DNA from 4 places in the Erwinia sp. SLM-02 genome. Region 1 is predicted to be linked to each of the others. Evidence: predicted binding sites of a transcription regulator. Region 1 holds the regulator's gene; each other region holds the start of a gene.
What was found. The regulator Fur, encoded in region 1, represses iron uptake genes when iron is present. The targets are predictions, from matches to a motif close to ATAATAATGAGAACNACTATCAA.
Positions count from the first base shown of each region.

Region 2: the regulator Fur is predicted to act here: its motif matches at 1,449-1,471, upstream of fhuE (ferric-rhodotorulic acid/ferric-coprogen receptor FhuE).
Region 3: the regulator Fur is predicted to act here: its motif matches at 2,047-2,069, upstream of fepB (Fe2+-enterobactin ABC transporter substrate-binding protein).
Region 4: the regulator Fur is predicted to act here: its motif matches at 3,050-3,072, upstream of PGH32_RS20295 (siderophore-interacting protein).

Region 1 is NZ_JAQISN010000001.1:447,854-452,527, reverse strand. Features, by position in the region: gene ybfF (esterase) at 1-648, shown strand, start outside; gene ybfE (LexA regulated protein) at 795-1,076, shown strand; gene fldA (flavodoxin FldA) at 1,222-1,752, shown strand; gene fur (ferric iron uptake transcriptional regulator) at 2,146-2,592, shown strand; gene mtr (tryptophan permease) at 2,648-3,895, opposite strand; gene PGH32_RS02205 (hypothetical protein) at 4,012-4,401, opposite strand; gene PGH32_RS02200 (MFS transporter) at 4,398-4,674, opposite strand, start outside.
Region 2 is NZ_JAQISN010000001.1:1,574,147-1,578,820, reverse strand. Features, by position in the region: gene PGH32_RS07345 (LysR family transcriptional regulator) at 1-58, opposite strand, end outside; gene PGH32_RS07340 (MFS transporter) at 160-1,347, shown strand; gene fhuE (ferric-rhodotorulic acid/ferric-coprogen receptor FhuE) at 1,504-3,690, shown strand; gene fhuD (Fe(3+)-hydroxamate ABC transporter substrate-binding protein FhuD) at 3,680-4,603, shown strand; gene fhuB (Fe(3+)-hydroxamate ABC transporter permease FhuB) at 4,597-4,674, shown strand, end outside.
Region 3 is NZ_JAQISN010000001.1:2,189,326-2,193,999, forward strand. Features, by position in the region: gene fepD (Fe(3+)-siderophore ABC transporter permease) at 1-794, opposite strand, end outside; gene fepB (Fe2+-enterobactin ABC transporter substrate-binding protein) at 888-2,033, opposite strand; gene PGH32_RS10230 (Gfo/Idh/MocA family protein) at 2,248-3,369, opposite strand; tRNA gene PGH32_RS10235 (tRNA-Asn) at 3,675-3,750, shown strand; gene PGH32_RS10240 (oxidoreductase) at 3,863-4,674, opposite strand, start outside.
Region 4 is NZ_JAQISN010000004.1:230,655-235,328, reverse strand. Features, by position in the region: gene PGH32_RS20310 (TIGR00645 family protein) at 1-455, opposite strand, end outside; gene PGH32_RS20305 (helix-turn-helix domain-containing protein) at 614-946, opposite strand; gene PGH32_RS20300 (LysR family transcriptional regulator) at 1,163-2,065, shown strand; gene PGH32_RS20295 (siderophore-interacting protein) at 2,074-2,979, opposite strand; gene PGH32_RS20290 (GNAT family N-acetyltransferase) at 3,183-4,310, shown strand; gene PGH32_RS20285 (ABC transporter ATP-binding protein) at 4,313-4,674, opposite strand, start outside.

The sequences.
Region 1 (4,674 bases):
AAACAGCATCGCCGTCTGATTCAGCTTGATGTGCGCAACCACGGGCTTTCTCCCCGGTCGCCGGAGATGGATTACACGCTGATGGCGCAGGACGTGCTGGAAACGTTAGACGGGTTGGGCGTCGAGCGCTTTGGCGTTATCGGCCACTCAATGGGTGGTAAAATTGCCATGAAGTTAACCGCCCTGGCAGCGGATCGCGTAGCGGGGCTGGTGGTCATCGATATGGCACCGGTCGCCTACCCGACGCGCCATCATGATGATATTTTCTCCGCGCTGCAGGCGGTGACGGATGCAGGGATCGCCTCACGTAGCGAAGCGGCCGCGCTGATGCGCCAGACGCTGGCGGAAGAAGGCGTGATCCAGTTTCTGCTAAAATCGTTCCACGAGGGCGAATGGCGCTTCAATGTACCGGTGCTGTATCAGTGCTACGACCGGATTATCGGCTGGCAACCGCAGCCCGCCTGGCCGCATCCCGCGCTATTTATACGCGGTGAACGTTCACCCTATCTGGCGGATGAATATCGTGACGCGCTGCTGGCGCAATTCCCTCAGGCGCGGGCCCACGTTGTAACGGGGGCGGGGCACTGGGTGCATGCTGAAAAACCTGATGCAGTTTTACGCGCAATTCGTCGATTTTTTGTGCTGTAAAAACAATTATTTCCCTATGTTGTTAAAACATTGTCGTCATCACTTTCACTGGGGTATGATGCGCGCTGACATTTTTCCGCTGGTGATTTTTCCGGCGGATAACGGCCTGACACATCAGAAATCCAGCCTTTCAGTATCACTATTCTATGGCAAAAGAGAACACGGACCGCACAACGCTCGATCTGTTCGCAGATGAACGTCGCCCGGGACGACCGAAAACTAATCCGCTGACGCGTGATGAGCAGCTGCGCATCAATAAACGCAATCAGCTTAAGCGCGATAAAGTTCGCGGGCTTAAGCGCGTCGAGCTGAAAATGAACAGTGAAGCCGTTGATGCGCTGAACCAGCTGGCCGATGCGCGCAATATGAGCCGCAGCGAGCTGATTGAAGAGATGTTGCTGAACCAGTTAAAACACCTTCAGTCCTGAACGTCGCGCGCGCCCTCAGGGCACAATGCGACAAAAGCAGCAGGATTACTCATTTATCCGCTCCCGGCGGTCTGCTATCATTAACGCCATCTGCAAAAATTTTGGCAGCCACCATATCATTAAGATTCAAGAGGTTATTAAACTCATGGCAATCGTAGGCATTTTCTTTGGCAGCGATACGGGCAATACGGAAAACATTGCAAAGATGATCCAGAAACAGCTGGGTAAAGACGTTGCAGAAGTTCGTGATATTGCCAAAAGCAGCAAAGAAGACCTTGAAGCCTTCGACATTCTGCTGCTGGGCATTCCCACCTGGTATTACGGTGAAGCCCAGTGCGACTGGGATGACTTTTTCCCGACGCTGGAAGAGATCGACTTCAACGGAAAACTGGTTGCCCTGTTCGGCTGCGGCGATCAGGAAGACTACTCAGAATATTTCTGCGATGCGATGGGCACCATCCGCGACATCATTGAGCCAAACGGTGCGATTCTGGTAGGCCAGTGGCCGACCGAAGGTTACAACTTTGAAGCCTCTAAAGGGCTGGCCGATGACAACCACTTCCTTGGACTGGCCATTGACGAAGACCGTCAGCCGGAACTGACCAATGAGCGCGTTGATAAATGGGTGAAACAGATTTTTGATGAACTTCAGCTGAAAGAAATCATCGAAGCCTGATGCCAACGGCTTGATGTGGGAGACATCTCACATCAAGTCAGTGATTTTTCCTATAGAAGTAATAGATACGTATTTGTAACTTCCACCTGTAAAAATGTACAATAACCCTATCGGTTACCCGCTTTCTCATCCTTCAGCATCTCTGAACGATCTTTTTCCATCACCGGGCGAAGGGATGAGATAGAGCGAAATGTTAACTTAGTACGATTTGGACGCGAGCCTCCCAGGACGTAATGACATTAATCCTTACATCCAACAGTGGTTTCAGGCATTCCTGTTGTTTTCATTTCGATGTATGAGTTCTATACTGTGACGCATCCAACTCTAGCGTCAACCGATGTTCAGGGCTTTTCAGCCACTAAGTGACTAGCAAAGTAACAGGACAATATCCGCATGACTGACAACAATACCGCATTAAAGAAGGCCGGCCTGAAAGTCACGCTTCCACGACTGAAAATTCTGGAAGTGCTTCAGGAACCAGAAGGCCATCACGTCAGTGCGGAAGACTTGTATAAGCGCCTGATTGATATGGGCGAAGAAATCGGTTTAGCCACGGTTTACCGCGTGCTTAACCAGTTTGATGACGCAGGGATCGTTACCCGTCATAACTTTGAAGGCGGTAAATCCGTTTTCGAACTGACCCAGCAGCACCACCACGATCACTTGATCTGTCTGGACTGCGGTAAAGTTATTGAATTCCGTGATGAGTACATTGAAGCGCGCCAGCGTGAAATCGCAACGCGCCACGGAATTAAACTGAGCAACCACAGCCTGTACCTTTATGGCCATTGCTCTAAGGGCGACTGCCGTGAAGACGACACGCTGCACGATGACGAGTAATTTGTTCTGAAATCAGCATGAAACCGGTGGCTATCCACCGGTTTTTTTTTGCCTGTTATCCGGCATAGACCGGCAGGACGTTCCAGTAGGATAATACAGACACCAGCGCATTCACCGCCCCAAAGATCAGCACCAGCACGATCGGAGCCATCCCTCCCCTGACCTGCCATCCCGCCGTGGCAAAACGCTGTCGCGCTTTTCGTGCCAGCATCGCCGGCGTGATCACTGCCCACAGCGTTGCCGCCAGCCCGGCGTAGCCAATCGCCACCAGAAAACCGTTTGGCCAAATCATCGCCGCCGTCAGAGGGAGAATGAAGGTGACAACGGTCGTTTTTAACCGACCGAACGCGGAGCGATCGAACTTAAACAGGTCGGCAAGATAGTCAAAGAACCCCAGGCTGACGCCGAGGAACGAACAGGCCACGGCAAAGTTCGAGAAAATATCCAGCAGCAGATTGAGATAAGGACTGTGCAACACACCGGAAAGTGCGGCAACCAGCACGTCGATATTCCCCCCCTGAGCGGCAATTGCTTTGAATTCATGCCGTGGGATGTTCCCCATCGTGCCGACGATCCAGATAAAATAAATCGCCAGCGCCAGCAGCGTGCCGAACACCAGACAGCGGCATACCCGGCTGCCGTTCTTCTGATAGTAACTGACCAGCCCGGCAATATTCCCGTGATAGCCGAATGACGCGAGGCAGAAGGGGATAACCATCCACAGATAGCGCAGGTAGTGGCTCTCTTCACTCTGGCTGTCCAGCAGTTTTACCGGTTCGATATGCCACAGCAGACCCCCAAAGATGATAAGAAACGTAATCACCTTAGCGCCGAGGAAAATCAGCGTCATACGGCTGACCATCGCGGTACCCAGCCAGATAAACACCGCCACCAGCAGCGTGAAGGCGAAACCGGCGCTGCGGGCAGAAACCGGCAGTGAAAGCTGGCTCAGCGTGTGCTGAATAATGGCTCCGCTGGCGGAGATATAGGCATAGGTGAGGATCCCCAGAACGAAGGCCACCGACAGTCCGTTAATCAGGTTCCAGCCCCGGCCCAGCAGATCGCGAGTAATGGTGTCGAAGCTGGCCCCGGCGGGATAATGCAGGCTGGCCTCCAGGAACAGCAGCCCGGAGAGCAGCATGCAGAACCAGGTGACAACCAACAGCGCAGATGACCACAGGAACCAGGCACCGGACATCACCACGGGGAGTGAGAACATCCCGGCACCGATAATGGTGCCGCTAATAATTAAGGTTCCCCAGAGTGTCGAAGGCAGGCGGGCGGTGGAAACCGGTAAATCCATGACTAATCCTTAGCAAAAAACGGAAACTCGCCGCCATCACCGGAATTATTCACTGGATGTACGGCATCAACGCCGCACATTCTACACAATTACGCACTCACGAACTAGTACGGTAATCAGTTTGTTACCATCGTTTCCTGCAGATAGCGCCAGCGCGGCGGCTGGGTTGCGCAATTAATTACCGCCAGCGAAATGCGATGAGTGTGATTCTCCTGCTGATGCTGCAGCTCGTGGTACTGAATAACCACTTCATCCCCCCGCTGCGAAATGACTTTGCACTGCTCAATGGCGATCGTCATCCCCTCCCGTGCGCCGGTTAAGCGGCCGAATAAGGCCTCAACCTCTGCCAGCGCCAGGGTTTTTCCGGCCGGTGTGACCATCATAAAATCGTCATCAAAATGCGTCAGCAGCTCAGTAAGCTGACTGCCGTCGCCGTGAAAGACAGCCTCAATCAGCTGGTGCAGCACAATCACGCTTTGCGAAGCCTTGTCGGTTAAATCTGTCATTGAATTTCCTTATGAAAACGTCGTTGATAAATCAGCCACAGCGGCAGTAATCCGACCACGGCCGCAATAATAAATGCAAGATGCCATGCCCTTTCACCGGGAAAATAGTGGCTCAGTAACGCCAGCAGCAGCGTAAACAGCGCGGTACCCAGGCTGAACGTCAGCTGGCGGTTAATATTCCACAGCGTACTGCCCCGGCTCATCTGCTGCTCGTTCAGCTCAATTAATGCCGTGGTCTGCGCACAGTTCGCCGCGATCCCACCCCCGATCCCC
Region 2 (4,674 bases), 1.1 Mb from region 1:
CCTTTTCTGTTACCGCAACAAAAATCCTCAATGAGGTCAAATCCAGATTGCTTCGCATGAATTATCCCGAAAATGATAACAATAAACCCATTTTTAACAGCTAATACTCAAAATTGATAGCGACTATGCTATGACCTTGTCCTGTTTTGAGGTGGAAATATGTCGATTTTTCAACACCCCGCGCCTTACCGCCACGTTAAGCGTCTGGCCTGGGCCGTTTCATTTATTCAGTTTGCTAACGCGCTGGAATATATGGCGTTTAATCCGGTTTTCGCTTTTATGGCAGCCGACTTTACCGTACCCCTATCCTGGTCCGGCTACGTTTCTGGCCTGTACACCATGGGGGCGGTGATCTCTGGTTTCTCTGCCTTTTACTGGCTGGGGCGAATAAATAAAAAACGCTTTTTAATCATCAATATGGTGCTGCTGGGATTGTTAACCGGTTCCACGACGCTAACAACCAGCTTTACCACGCTGCTGATATTGCGATTCTGCGCTGGTGCAATCGGCGGTACGACAATGGCGGCGGCGATCGGTCTGCTGATTAATCAAACGCCGGTAAATCTGCGGGGAAAAATGTTCGCCACGGTCATCGCGGCCTTCTCGGTGGTCAGCATCGCCGGCATGCCGGGCATCCTGTTTCTTTGTACGCATTACGGCTGGCACCCGGCGCTTTACGCCATCGCCGTGCTGTGCCTGCTTTCAGTTCCCCTGATACTGCTCGCCGTTCCGGCCGATCGCTCATCTGAACAGGCTGCGGAGCGCCCGAGGTTAAAGGTGGAAACCCTGCTTTTTGCCTCTGCGAATGCGCTGGTGCAGTTCAGCCCGATGCTGCTCATTCCTGTGCTGGTGCCGCTGCTGATCCAGCGGCTTGGCTTGTCATCAGAGCTGCTTCCAGTGGTATTTGTAGTCGGCGGCGTTGCAGGCTATCTGGCGACGAAAATGACCGGGCGGCTACTGGGGATCTGTTCCGCACAGCGGCTGGCCATCGCCTCTACGCTGCTGTATATGTTCAGTCTGGCTTTCCCCGCCACGGGCTATGCCGGCCCGGTGCTGTTTATGGTCCTTTTTCTGGGGGCATCCTACAGTCGTCTGGTGGTCTCATCCGTGGTCACGATGGCCTTCCCCGACGATCGACAGCGTGCAGGGTTTGTGTCCCTGCAAACGTCTTTAATGCATCTTCTGACGACCGTGGCGTTCTTTCTGTGCCCCCTGCTTCTGGGAGAAAATGATATGGCGCCGGGCAGTATTAACAGACTCCTGCTGATCGCCGGTGCGATGGCCGCGGTAATTCCGCTTTACCTTGCTGTTTTGCAAAAGAAACTTCGCCAGCGAGAACGTGACTAAAACGAGCGGCTCTCTTCTCTCCGCATACGCTCAACGCGTTGATAACTAATATTTTATATTTTTTTACATAAGACAATGAAATCTTTACAATGAGCTTGTAAAGAAAAATGATTATCATAATCATTTAAAACACTATTCCGCATGAGGATAGCTTTTATGTCTTTTGTTGGCAGGGAAAACTGCGCCGCTCAGCGCGCATCCGTTGTTAAGCATACTTTTACCGTTTCACTCCTGGCGCTGGCGATTCATTCGCTGACCCACCCGGCGCTGGCAGCAGAGGCAACGGCCCCGTCGCAAGATAAAGCGCAGCAGGACCTGGTGGTAACGGCGACCGCAGACGACGGTGATGCCAGCGAGGCGCAGGACTATCAGGTGAAAACCACCCATGCCGGAACGAAAATGCTGCTGGCCCTGCGTGACCTGCCGCAGTCGCTGAGCGTGGTGACAAAACAGCGTTTTCAGGACCAGGATCTGCAATCGATCGGTGACGTGCTGGACAACGCCACCGGTATCGCCACCGAACTGATCGACAGCGAGCGATCCGCCTACTTCGCCCGCGGATTCCAGATCAACAGCTACACCTATGACGATATTCCCACCTCTGTGAGCGATACCTGGAACTACGGCGATGCCGCCGAAGACACCGCGATCTATGACCGCATAGAAATCGTGCGCGGTGCGACCGGCCTGATGACCGGCGCGGGCAGCCCGGGCGCGTCGGTGAATATGGTTCGTAAGCATGCGGACAGCAAAGAAGTCACCGGCAATCTCAGCGCCAGCTACGGCAGCTGGGACAAGCAGCGCTATGTCGCTGACGTCTCCTCCCCGCTTAACGAGGCGGGCACGGTACGCGGCAGAATCGTTGCGGGCTATCAGGATCAGGACAGCTGGCTGGATCGCTACCACAAAACCAAAAAGTTCCTTTACGGCGTGATTGACGCCGACGTGACCGACAGTACCACCCTGTCCCTGGGCTACGATTATCAGCAGAGCAATACCGGCAACCCGACCTGGGGCGGTCTGCCCACCTGGTACAGCGACGGTTCACGCACCCGCTTTAACCGCGGCACCAACCCGGCGGCGGACTGGACGCGCTACAGCACGGATTCCCGCAAAATCTTTGCCAACGTCAGCCATAACTTTGATAACGGCTGGTCGTTCCGCGTCAATGCCACCCACGCGGAAGAAACCTTCAACGATAAGCTGCTGTATGTGATGGAGTTCCCGGACGCCACCACCGGCCAGGGCGTGTCCGGCTTTGGCAGCCAGGACCGCGGCAAGCGCAAGCTGGAGTCGGTAGATACCTACGCCAGCGGCCCGTTTGAACTGGCCGGCCGCCAGCATGAGCTGGTCGCGGGCGTCAGCTACAGCCGTCAGCATAACGCAACCTACAGTGCCGACGGCGCGCTGGATTATGACCAGATGGGCGATTTTAACAGCTGGGACGGCAGCGCGCAGGAGCCGGAATGGGGCGACTGGTATCTGAACGCCGACGACGTGGTGCGGCAGAAATCCGCCTATACCGCCGCGCGTTTCTCGCTGGCCGACCCGCTGGCGCTGATCCTGGGCGCGCGCTATACCGAGTGGAGCACCGTGGGCAGCAGCGGCAACGTCAGTAAAAACAACATTACCCCCTACGGCGGCCTGGTCTATGACGTCAACGAGGCCTGGTCTGCCTACGCCAGCTATACCTCGATCTTCCAGCCGCAAACCTACCGCGATCGCGACGGTAAGTACCTGTCGCCGGTCACCGGTAAAAACTATGAAACCGGCCTGAAATCCGACTGGTACAACGGTCGTCTGACCGCCACCTTCGCCGTGTTCCGCATCGAGCAGGAAAATGCCGCGCAGGCCGACGGCGACAACTTCGTTAACGGATCCAGCGAGCAGGCTTACTACTCGACCAAAGGCGCGGTGAGTAAAGGTGCCGAGTTTGAACTGAACGGCGCGGTCACCGATAATCTGCAAATGACCTTCGGTGCCACCCGCTACGTGGCGAAAGATACGGAAGGCCGCTTCAACAGCAATATGCCGCAAACCTCCTTTAAGCTGTTCACTCGTTATCAGTTGCCGATGCTGCGCGAGCTGACCGTCGGCGGCGGCGTTAACTGGCAGAGCCGCACCTTCCAGGATGCCACCGGACCGGACGGCGAAACCACCCGCGTTTACCAGAGCAGCTACCCGCTGGCGAACCTGTTTGCCCGTTACCAGGTGAATAAGCAGGTGGCCGTGCAGGCTAACGTGAATAACCTGTTCGACCGCAGCTACTACTCCTGGCTGAGCGATTACGCCGTCTACGGCGCGCCACGCAACTACTCGGTCAGCGTTTCATATGCCTTCTGATGTTCACCCTTCCCGGCTTTTCGCCGGGAAGACCTCTTCGGGTGTTGATTTTCCGCGCCGGCGCCTGCTGACGGCGCTGGCCCTTTTACCGCTCTTCCCTCTGGCATCAGTAAGCGCGGCCGTGCCGCAGCGTATTATTGCGCTGGAGTGGCTGCCGCTGGAGATGCTGTTTGCCCTCGGCGTAACGCCGCTGGGGGCCGCCGATACCCACGATTACAGCGTCTGGGTGGCTGAACCGGTTATTCCGCCGACGGTGCTGGATATTGGCCGGCGTTCTGAGCCGAACCTGGAATATATCGCCGAGCTGCGGCCGGACCTGCTGCTGTTTTCCGAAGGCTACGGGCCGCGATCGTCACAGCTGAATACCATCGCACCGTCGATGGAGTTCAGCTTTACCAGTGAACAGGGGGAACCGCTGCGCACCGTCAGTGACGGTCTGCTTAAACTGGCCGATCGGCTGGGTAAAACGCAGGCCGGGCAGGATCATTTAGCCTGGTTCGATCGCCAGTTAGAGGAGGCTCGCGGTCAGCTTGCGGGCTTCCGCCGACTGCCGCTGCTGGTGTTTACCCTGGTTGATGACCGCCACGTGATGATCCTCGGGAAAAAAAGTCTGTTTGGCAATGTTATGACCCGCCTGGGCATCGAAAACGCCTGGCAGGGTGACGACAACGGCTGGGGAACGGCGATGGTCGGCCTTGAGCGTCTGGCGCCCCTGCCGCCGCTGCGCGCCATCTGCCTGGACCATCGCGATGAGCAGGCCAGAGCACGCGTCGCCGCCACGCCGCTGTGGCAGGCGATCCCGTTCGTCAGGGATAACATGCTGCGAACCGTGCCCGCCCTGTGGATCTTCGGTGCCACCCTTTCCGCCTTGCGTTTCTGCCGGATGCTGCAGCAACAGGAAAAACAATGGTAAGAACTCTGTCCCGCTCCGGCATGCTGCTGGTCCTGGCCGCCGTTGCCGCGCTGCTGCTCAGCCTGTACAAC
Region 3 (4,674 bases), 1.7 Mb from region 1:
GCCGAACCGCAGAGCAGCATCACCGCCAGCAGCGCCAGCAGGCGAATGGCGACCACCCGCGTCCCCAGCGCCGCCGCCAGATCTTCCCCCATGCTGAGGTTGTTCAGCGAACGCGATGCCACCAGCGCCAGCGCGGCACCGGCCAAAATGGCGGGCGCGACCACCGCCAGATTGTGCAGATCGCGGATGTCCAGCGTGCCGGCCTGCCAGAAGCGCATCTGGTCGAAGGTTTGCGGATTAAGTAAGGAGAGCGAGGAGGTAAAGCCGCCGAGCACCGCGCTGAGCGCCACGCCCGCCAGCGTCAGGCGGATCGGATTCACCCGGCCGCCGCTGAGGGTGCCGATCAGCCAGACGGCAATGCTGGCCGCCAGCGCGCCGCACCAGGCAAAGCCGAGCCAGCCCGCCATGCTGTTGACCCCGAACAGGGTAATGCCAAGGGCCATCGCAAAACTGGCCCCCGAATTCACCCCGAGGATGCCGGGGTCAGCCAGCGGGTTGCGGGTCAGCGCCTGGATCACCGCCCCTGCGCCACCGAGCGCCAGGCCCACCAGCAGCCCGGCGAGGGTGCGCGGCAGCCGGGCGTTGAAGATTATCGTACTGTCCGGCCCCTGCAGATTGCCAAACAGGCTCTGCCACACCACCGACGGCGCAATTGACCTCGCCCCCATCATCAGGCTGGCAAGGGACACCAGCAGCAGCAGGGCCAGGCAGACTGCCACACCGCTCAGGCGGGAAGCATAGCGCGAATCCACCGTTTCCGGTGGGTTAGCGGGCTGAGAACGGTGGAGCGACATCCCTGACAATCCTCTCTAAATGGCGAAATAACTCTAAGAATGATGAATAATCCGTCACCGGACTGGCACGATCGCGAAACCCTCTCAGGGCGGTTACTGCGCCTTAAAATCCCGCTCAATGCTGTTCAGCATATTGCTGGCGCTGTAGTAATCCAGACGGAAGGTATCCGGCCCCATCGAATACACCCGCTTCGCGCTGACCGCATCCAGATGCGCCAGGAAAGGATTGGCCTCCACCTTCTGCACCGTTTCGTCATCCGACGAGAACAGGATCATCGTTTTGCCCGTCAGCCCCGCCGCCATATTCTCGCCGGTCAGTTGGATGATATCGTTGCGCTTGCCCATGCTGGTCCCGCCGTGCACGTCCGCCGGCGGCATCGCCAGGCTGAAGCCCAGCTCGGTCAGCAGCTTGCCCTGCGCTGACTCGCGCGTCCACAGATTCACGCCGCGCCCGTCTTCGTAGTAAACCAGCGCCGACACCGGCTGCGGCGGCAGGGTAATTTCCTGCTTTACCTTCTGCACGCGCTGCTCAAAACGGTCAATCACCGCTTTCGCTTCGTTCTCGTGCCCGGTGATGTCACCCAGCTGAAGCGCCAGCTGCTGCCAGCTTTTATTACCGTAATCAATCACCAGCGTCGGGGCGATGGTCGACAGCTGATCGTAAAGTTTGATCGCTGAATCACCGCCGGTTGCCGCGATGATAATCAGATCGGGGGCCTCGGCCGCAATCGCTTCGGCATTCGGCTCGGTCACGTACAGCGGTTTAACCTGGCGTTCCTTCGCGACCGCGCCCCACTGGGTAAAGAAGCCCTGCTCATCCGCCACGGTCGAGTTGCGCCCGGTGGCACCGGAACCGATCACCGGCGCGTCAATGGCCAGCAGCGTACCGGTGAGGGTCACGCTGGTGGAAACAATTCGCTGCGGTGCCTGTTGCAGGGTCACTGCGCCCTTCGGCGTTTGCAGGGTACGCGGCCAGCCCTGCGGTTCGCTGACCGCCGCGTTTTGCCGACCCGACCCGGACGTTTCGCCCGGCGCGGAAGTTTTCGGCTGGCCGCCGTGCGCGTCGTGCTGATGACCTGTGCCGTGCGGCTCACCGGCCGCCGCGCTCTGATGGGCAGCATCGTGCTGCGCCGCGGGCTTAGCTTCGTCGGAGGCCCGATCGCAGCCGCTGAGCATCACGCCAAACGCCAGCGCACCGGCAGCAAACATCAGGCGGGTAACGGAAGATTGAGGTTTCATGATTAGGATTGGGTTGCAAATGAGTATTATTATCATACACGTAATACCCCTGAAGTTAAACGCCTTCCCGGATCGCCGCGACAATCAGCAAGGGATAGTAACCGGTTAGCTGGCGGGGGCTGCGCCTGCGCGCTGGAATTATCGGACGGGAATAAAAAAAGGCTGCGTGGCGATGACGCCAGCAGCCTTTTTCACTCAGAGAAGCGCCTGAAAATCAGACTTTCATCCAGCGGCCTTCCGCAGCGGAAACGGCAATCGCTTCCAGCACTTTCGACACCTGCAGGCCTTCCGCGAAGTCCGGCCACATGCGGTCGTCGGCGGCGATGCCGTTGATCAGGTCGCGCACTTCAACGGTTTTCTGATCGTTAAAGCCGATACCGTGACCGGCGGAGATGCAGAATGCCGCATAGTCAGGGTGCGCAGGCCCGGTCAGGATGGTTTTGAAGCCCTGACGACCGGCCGGTTCGTCGTGGATATACAGCTCCAGCTCGGCCATGCGCTCCTGGGTGTAGCGGATGGTGCCTTTGGTGCCGGTCACCACGTAGGTCAGGCCCATTTTGCTGCCGCAGGCGATACGCGAGGTTTCAATCACGCCGTGCGCGCCGTTGGCAAAGCGCAGCAGCGCGCTGGCCTGGTCTTCGTTTTCCACATCGCGCAGCGTAGACGGATCTTTCGGGTCCGGGCGCTGTTTGATGACCGTCATCATATCGCCGCTGACTTCGCTGATGTTGCCCACCAGGAAGTGCGCCATATTGACGATATGCGCGGCGAGATCCCCCAGTGCGCCCAGCCCGGCCAGCGCTTTCTGGCAGTGCCAGTCCAGCGGGGTGTTCGGGTTCGCCAGATAGTCTTCGTTGTGGGTGCCGTAGAAATGCACCACGTCACCGATTTCGCCGCGGGCGATAATCTCTTTCGCCAGCTGGCTGGTCGGGTTTTTCATGTAGTTGAAGCCCACCAGGGTTTTTACCCCGGCTTTTTCTGCAGCGCGGACCATTTCTTCCGCATCCGCCACGTCCAGCGCCAGCGGCTTTTCGGAATAAACGTGCTTTCCGTGGCGAATCGCCTCCAGCGCCATTTCCTTATGCAGGAAGTTCGGCGCGCAGATATCCACCACGTCAATATTTTCGTCCGCCACCAGCTCACGCCAGTCCCCGGTCGATCGGTTAAAGCCCAGCGCGGCGGCCTGAGCGCGCGCTACGTCCGGGTTAACCTCGGCAACCATCTCACGAACCAGTTCGCCTTTCAGCTTAAATACCGTCGAAGCCTGAGAGTAAGCGATAGCGTGGCAGCGTCCGATGTAGCCGGTGCCAATCAGTCCGATTCTGACTTTTTGCATGACAAATCCTTGGGTGTAGGGGTGGCAAAATGGAACGAAATGAAAAACTAACTGGAATATATATTTCAAAAATACGCAACTCAATATGAAAATGAAATAAACGTGATCGTGCTTGCATAAAGAGATGTAACCGCCACTGCAACGCGGATCCAACCTGCAAAGCAGTACGCAAAAGATAAAAAAATGCGGGTTACAGCACAAAAAACGCATCAACTGCCGGTTTATTCAGCAGTTAAACCAGAAACAACAAATCAGCCTTTGACATCCCCTGCCCCGCTCGATACTATGCGCCCCGTTCAAACGATTCCTCTGTAGTTCAGTCGGTAGAACGGCGGACTGTTAATCCGTATGTCACTGGTTCGAGTCCAGTCAGAGGAGCCATATTTAGAGAAGCCCGCTTAAGGAAACTTAAGCGGGCTTTTTGTTTTGCGTTAAACGGTCAGGGGAACAGCTTGATGGCCCGCGCGAAATGCCCCTTATATGCGGCCGGCCATCATCGATTATCCATCGTGCTCCCGGCCTCTGCGACCGTACTTCCATCCGTTGAACAGGTTAATTTCCCCCATTCTTCTATCTCCTTCCCAAAAGCCGCGAGTTTTTGCCGCACTAAACTCAAAGCATCACTGCCTAACAATAAATGCACTGGTGGATTCTGGCTCTCCATGATGGCCAGCATGGCATGCGCGGCTTTAACGGGGTCGCCCAGCTGCTTACCGCTTTTTTCCTCCCGAGACTGACGGATGGGATCGAACAAAGCATCATAGTCCGGGATGCTACGCGCGCTGCGCACCATTGAGCGCCCGGCCCAGTCGGTGCGAAACGAGCCGGGTGCCACGGCGGTCACGAAGATGTTAAACGGGGCAAGCTCTTTGCCTAACGTTTCTGATATCCCTTCCAGCGCAAATTTGCTGCCGCAGTAATAGCTGATGCCTGGCAGGGTAATGAAACTGCCCATCGAGGTGATATTGATAATATGACCTCGACGGCGCTGACGCATGCCCGGCAGCACGGCTTTGATCATCGCCACGGCACCAAACACATTCACGTCAAACTGGCGGCGCATCTCTTCGAGCGAAGATTCTTCCATAATGCCTTCATGGCCGTAACCGGCATTGTTCACCAGCACATCAACCGGACCGGCGGTGGACTCAATCTCCGCAACGACCTCATCAATACGCTCAAAGTCCGTTACATCAAGGAGGCGTCCGAAAGCCCGCTGTGCATCGAGCGCCCCGAAAGCGTTTAATGCTTCGTGGGTACGCACGGTACCAATGACGCGATGGCCTGCGGCGAGGGCTTCCTGCG
Region 4 (4,674 bases), on a different contig from region 1:
ACAAAGGCAGACAGCACGAAGGTCAGGTGAATAATCACGTACCACAGCAGCTTGTTGTCGGGCACGTTGCGCGCGTCCATAAAGATCCGCAGCAGGTGGATCGAAGAGATCGCCACGATCGACGCCGCGACCTTGTTCTTCAACGAGCCGGAGTCCATTTTACCGAGCCAGCTGAGCTTTTCGCGGTGCTCGTCCAGATCCAGCTTGGAAACGAAGTTTTCATAGCCGGAGAGCATCACCATCACCAACAGTCCGCCGACGAGGGTCATGTCGATCATCGACAGCAGCATCAGCACCATGTCGTTTTCGGTCATCTCGATCACGTGCGGCAGCAGGTGGAAGACTTCCTGGAAAAACTTAATGCCCAGCGCCAGCAAACCCAGCGACAACCCAAGGTAGATTGGAGCCAACAGCCAACGTGAGGTGTAAATCAGATTTTCAACGAAACGTTCCATAGCATCCAGTTCAGAGTTCAACACGGCGCACAGTATAACTGATGGTCGATGAACTTTAGCAGGCGCGGAGGGCCGGAATTGGAAGAATTTAAACGACTTTACGTTGCGGGAAGGCAATCCCGCAGCGAAGGAGACCGGCCAGCGGATGGCCGACGGCGTTAGTGATACTGGCGATACTGCACGCGATAGTCGCGCGGGGTCACGTTGAAGTGCTTTTTAAACACCCGCTGGAAACACTGCTGGGAGGAGAAACCCAGATCCATCGAGATGGTCATAATGCTTTTAGTGGACGTGATCAGGCACTGTGCGGCCTGATCCAGGCGGCGGCTGCGGATAAAACTCGCCAGCGTAATGCCCTTTTTCTCTTTAAACGCGCGCTGCAGGTGCCACTTGGAGTAGCCCGATTTCGCAGCCACGGCCTCGATATTCAGCCCTTCTTCCAGATGTTCATCAATCCAGTCTACGATGACGTCTACGATTTCATTCTTCATTTCCACACTCCACAACGGCAGCGAATTACCCGCAACTGCTTCTGCCATTCACAATTAACGATGGATTTATCTTTTTGATTTACATATAGAAACAGATGATATGCAAAAATTAACGGAACATATCAATAAAAAGTAGAAAGGATGTTATTAGCAAGTTTAAAATAGCTCAAATAGATAATTTGAATCTGCTGATATAGACAGGAACTATTTAACAACATGATGGATCTTAATCTGGTCCGGGTTTTCATTGCCATTTATGAAACCCGCAGCGTCAGCGGAGCGGCCGATCGTCTGTTCATCACCCAGCCCTCGGCCAGCTATGCGCTAGCCCGGCTGCGGTCTGCGACGGATAACGAGCTGTTTAAGCGCAGCCGAAAAGGGATGCAGCCGACGCCGGTCGCCAGCCATCTGTATACGGTTTTTAAGCAGTCGCTGAGCGGGATAGAAAAAGCCGTGGCGGATACCCGCTGCTTCACCCCGGAAACATCTTTTCACAAATTTAGCCTCGCGCTCTCCGATCTCGGCGAGCAGCTGCTGCTGCCGAGGCTGGTTAAACATCTGCGTGAAGTGGCGCCGAACGTCCAGCTGGAAGTGCTGCCATTCGAGATGATGCGTATTGATGAATGGCTGCTGACCGGAAAGGTGGATGCCACGCTGTGCAGCCGCAACGAAAGTATCTCCCCCATTGCCCAGCGCGACAGAATTATGGACGAGCGCTACGTCTGCCTGGTGAATAACCAGCATCCGCGCATTAGCGGCGCGCTGACGTTAGCGAGTTATCTGGCCGAGCAGCACATTATTGTGTCGACCATCAGCGGGCATCATATGGTGGAGGCGCAGATCAAGGAGTATGGCTTTGAGCGGCGCATCGCGCTGGAGGTGCCGCACTTTACCGCGCTGGGCGAGATTATCGCCAGCAGCGAACTGCTGGTCACCATTCCGCTCAGCGCGGCGAAAATCTATGCCGCGCGCGGCAACGGGCGGATCGTCGAACTGCCGTTCCAGCTGCCGAATCTGGAAGTCTATCTCTACGGCCATACCGAGATCGGCGACATCACCGCCAAGACCTGGTTCTATAACACGCTGAAAGAGGCGTGCCCGGTACTGATGGAGAACTGACGCGGCACTCAGCCTTTGCGGCGCGGGCCACGGCTCCAGTAGGCCATAAAGCTGATGCAGTCCTGAGCCAGGCCGCGCTCGCCGATCAGGTAGCGGCGCAGGTGCTTCACCGCGCTGGACTCTGCCGCCACCCAGCCGTGGAAGCGCACGTCGTCGTGGTCGGCGCGGTCCCACACCAGCTGCCCTTCGGCCTCTTCGCGCAGATCTTCGCGCGACAGCGCACTGTCCGGCAGGCGCACGTGCTCACGCACCGCGCTCAGCAGCGCTTCACCGTAGCTGGCCCCGCTGGCGTCACGCGGCAACCAGTGAATGTCCGCAAAGGTGTACTGGCTGAGATCGACGCAGTCGTCGCCCTCGGGCACTTCCAGAAACACCTGCAGCTGCGGCGGATGCGGCCAGGCGGCGAGCTGTTCGAGGATCGCCTTCGCCGCCGGCAGCGCGGTTTCATCCGCCACCACCAGCCCCTGCTTCACCTGCGCGTGCGGGTTCCATTCGTAGCCGCCGCTGTCCTCGCCGTATTCCCGGTTCGGTGCGGCGATCTGCATCGCATCGCCTGGCTGCGCGTCCAGCGCCCAGGCCGAGGCCGGGCCTTCGGTGCCGTGCATCACGAACTCGACTTCCATCTCCGGCACATCGGCATCGGCGTTAACGTGGCGAAGGGTGTAAGTGCGCATAATCGGGCGATCTTCCACCGCCAGCTTGCTCATGTTCTCCCACCACGTCAGCCCGTTATCGACCGGCTCAAAGTGTTTGCCGCTGGGTGCGGGCAGCAGCAGCTTGATGCGCTGGTCCGGCGCATCCATCTTCATCTGGCGCACTTCCTCACCGCTAAACACGCAGCACAGCATCGAAGGAGACAGTACCTGCTTGCGCGCCAGTACGACATTGAATAAGCGATAACTCTGAGCAGCCATAGATCCACCTTGTTAGCCGAAAGCCGTGCGCGCGTGCCGCGCATGAGGGCTGCAAGAATAGCAAAGGCAAATGATAATGAGAATGCGTATTACCCAATATGCGCGGTGCGCGATTTATCCGCACGTGCCACCCGGGCGGAAGGCGTTGATCTCCGTCGCGAAAGCGTTCAACGTAAGGTTTTTCTTTATCGCGGAGTCTATCGATGTCGTTAAGCCTTCTGACACAGCTGGCCGATATCCCGGCCGGTCAGTGGGATGCCCTGGCCCCCAACGACCAGCCCTTTATGCGCCACGCTTTTCTCAGCGCGCTGGAAGAGAGCGGCTCGGTTGGCGGGCGCAGCGGCTGGCAGCCGCAGCATTTACTGTGGCGCGAGGGCGAGAGCGTGCTGGCGGCGATGCCGGGCTACGGCAAGCGGCACTCCATGGGCGAATACGTCTTCGATCACGCCTGGGCGGATGCCAGCCAGCGGGCGGGCATTCCCTACTATCCCAAGTGGCTGTCGGCGGTGCCGTTCAGCCCGGTGGGCGGCGCGCGGCTGCTTGGCGAAGCGTCGGCCGCCGGCCGGCTGCTGCAGGCGCTGCCGGAATTTCTGGCCGCGAACGGGTTTTACAGCGGCCATATCAACTTTAACGACGCCGCGCTGAGTGCCGGTCTGGCGGAGGATGGCCGCTGGCTGCCGCGCCTCGGCTGCCAGTATCACTGGCACAATCGCGGCTACCGCGATTTTCAGGATTTTCTCGACGCGCTGACCTCGCGTAAACGCAAGCAGCTGCGCAAGGAACGGGAGGGCGTACGCCAGCAGGGTATTGAGTTTTGCTGGTATCAGGGGGACGAGCTGAGCGAAGCGCAGTGGGATTTTGTCCACACCTGCTACGCCAACACCTACTTTGTCCGCGGTCGACAGCCCTACCTCACCCGCACGTTCTTCAGCCTGCTGGCGGAGCGTATGCCGGGATCGCTGCGCATCACCATTGCCAGCCAGCATAGCCAGCCGGTGGCGATGGCGCTGAGCCTGGTCGATGGCAGCACCTTCTATGGCCGCTACTGGGGCTGCCTGGCGGAGTTCAACCACCTGCACTTTGAAACCTGTTTCTATCAGGGGATGGAATACGCGATCGACAACGGACTGCAGCGCTTTGACGCCGGGGCACAGGGGGAACACAAGCTGATACGCGGTTTTGAACCGGTGCTGACGGAATCCTGGCACCTGCTGCGCCACGGCGGGCTGCACGACGCCGTGGCGGATTTTCTGCAGCAGGAGCGCGACGGCGTGCGCGCCTGGGCAGAGGAAGCCCGCGACGCGCTGCCGTACAGGCTTAACGCCGGATAGCGCTACTGCTCACCGACGAAGCCGCCGGTCTGATGCCGCCACAGCCGCGCATACAGGCCGTCCTGCGCCAGCAGCTCGGCGTGGCTGCCGATCTCAACAATCCGCCCCTGCTCCAGCACCACCAGCCGGTCCATGCGGGCAATGGTCGACAGGCGGTGGGCGATGGCAATGACCGTTTTACCGCCCATCAGCCCTTCCAGACTCTCCTGAATCGCCGCTTCCACTTCGGAATCCAGCGCCGAGGTGGCCTCATCCATAATCAAAATCGGCGCATCTTTCAGCAGCACGCGGGCGATGGCGATACGCTGCCGCTGGCCGCCGGAGAGCTTCACGCCGCGTTCGCCAACGTGCGCATCCAGCCCGG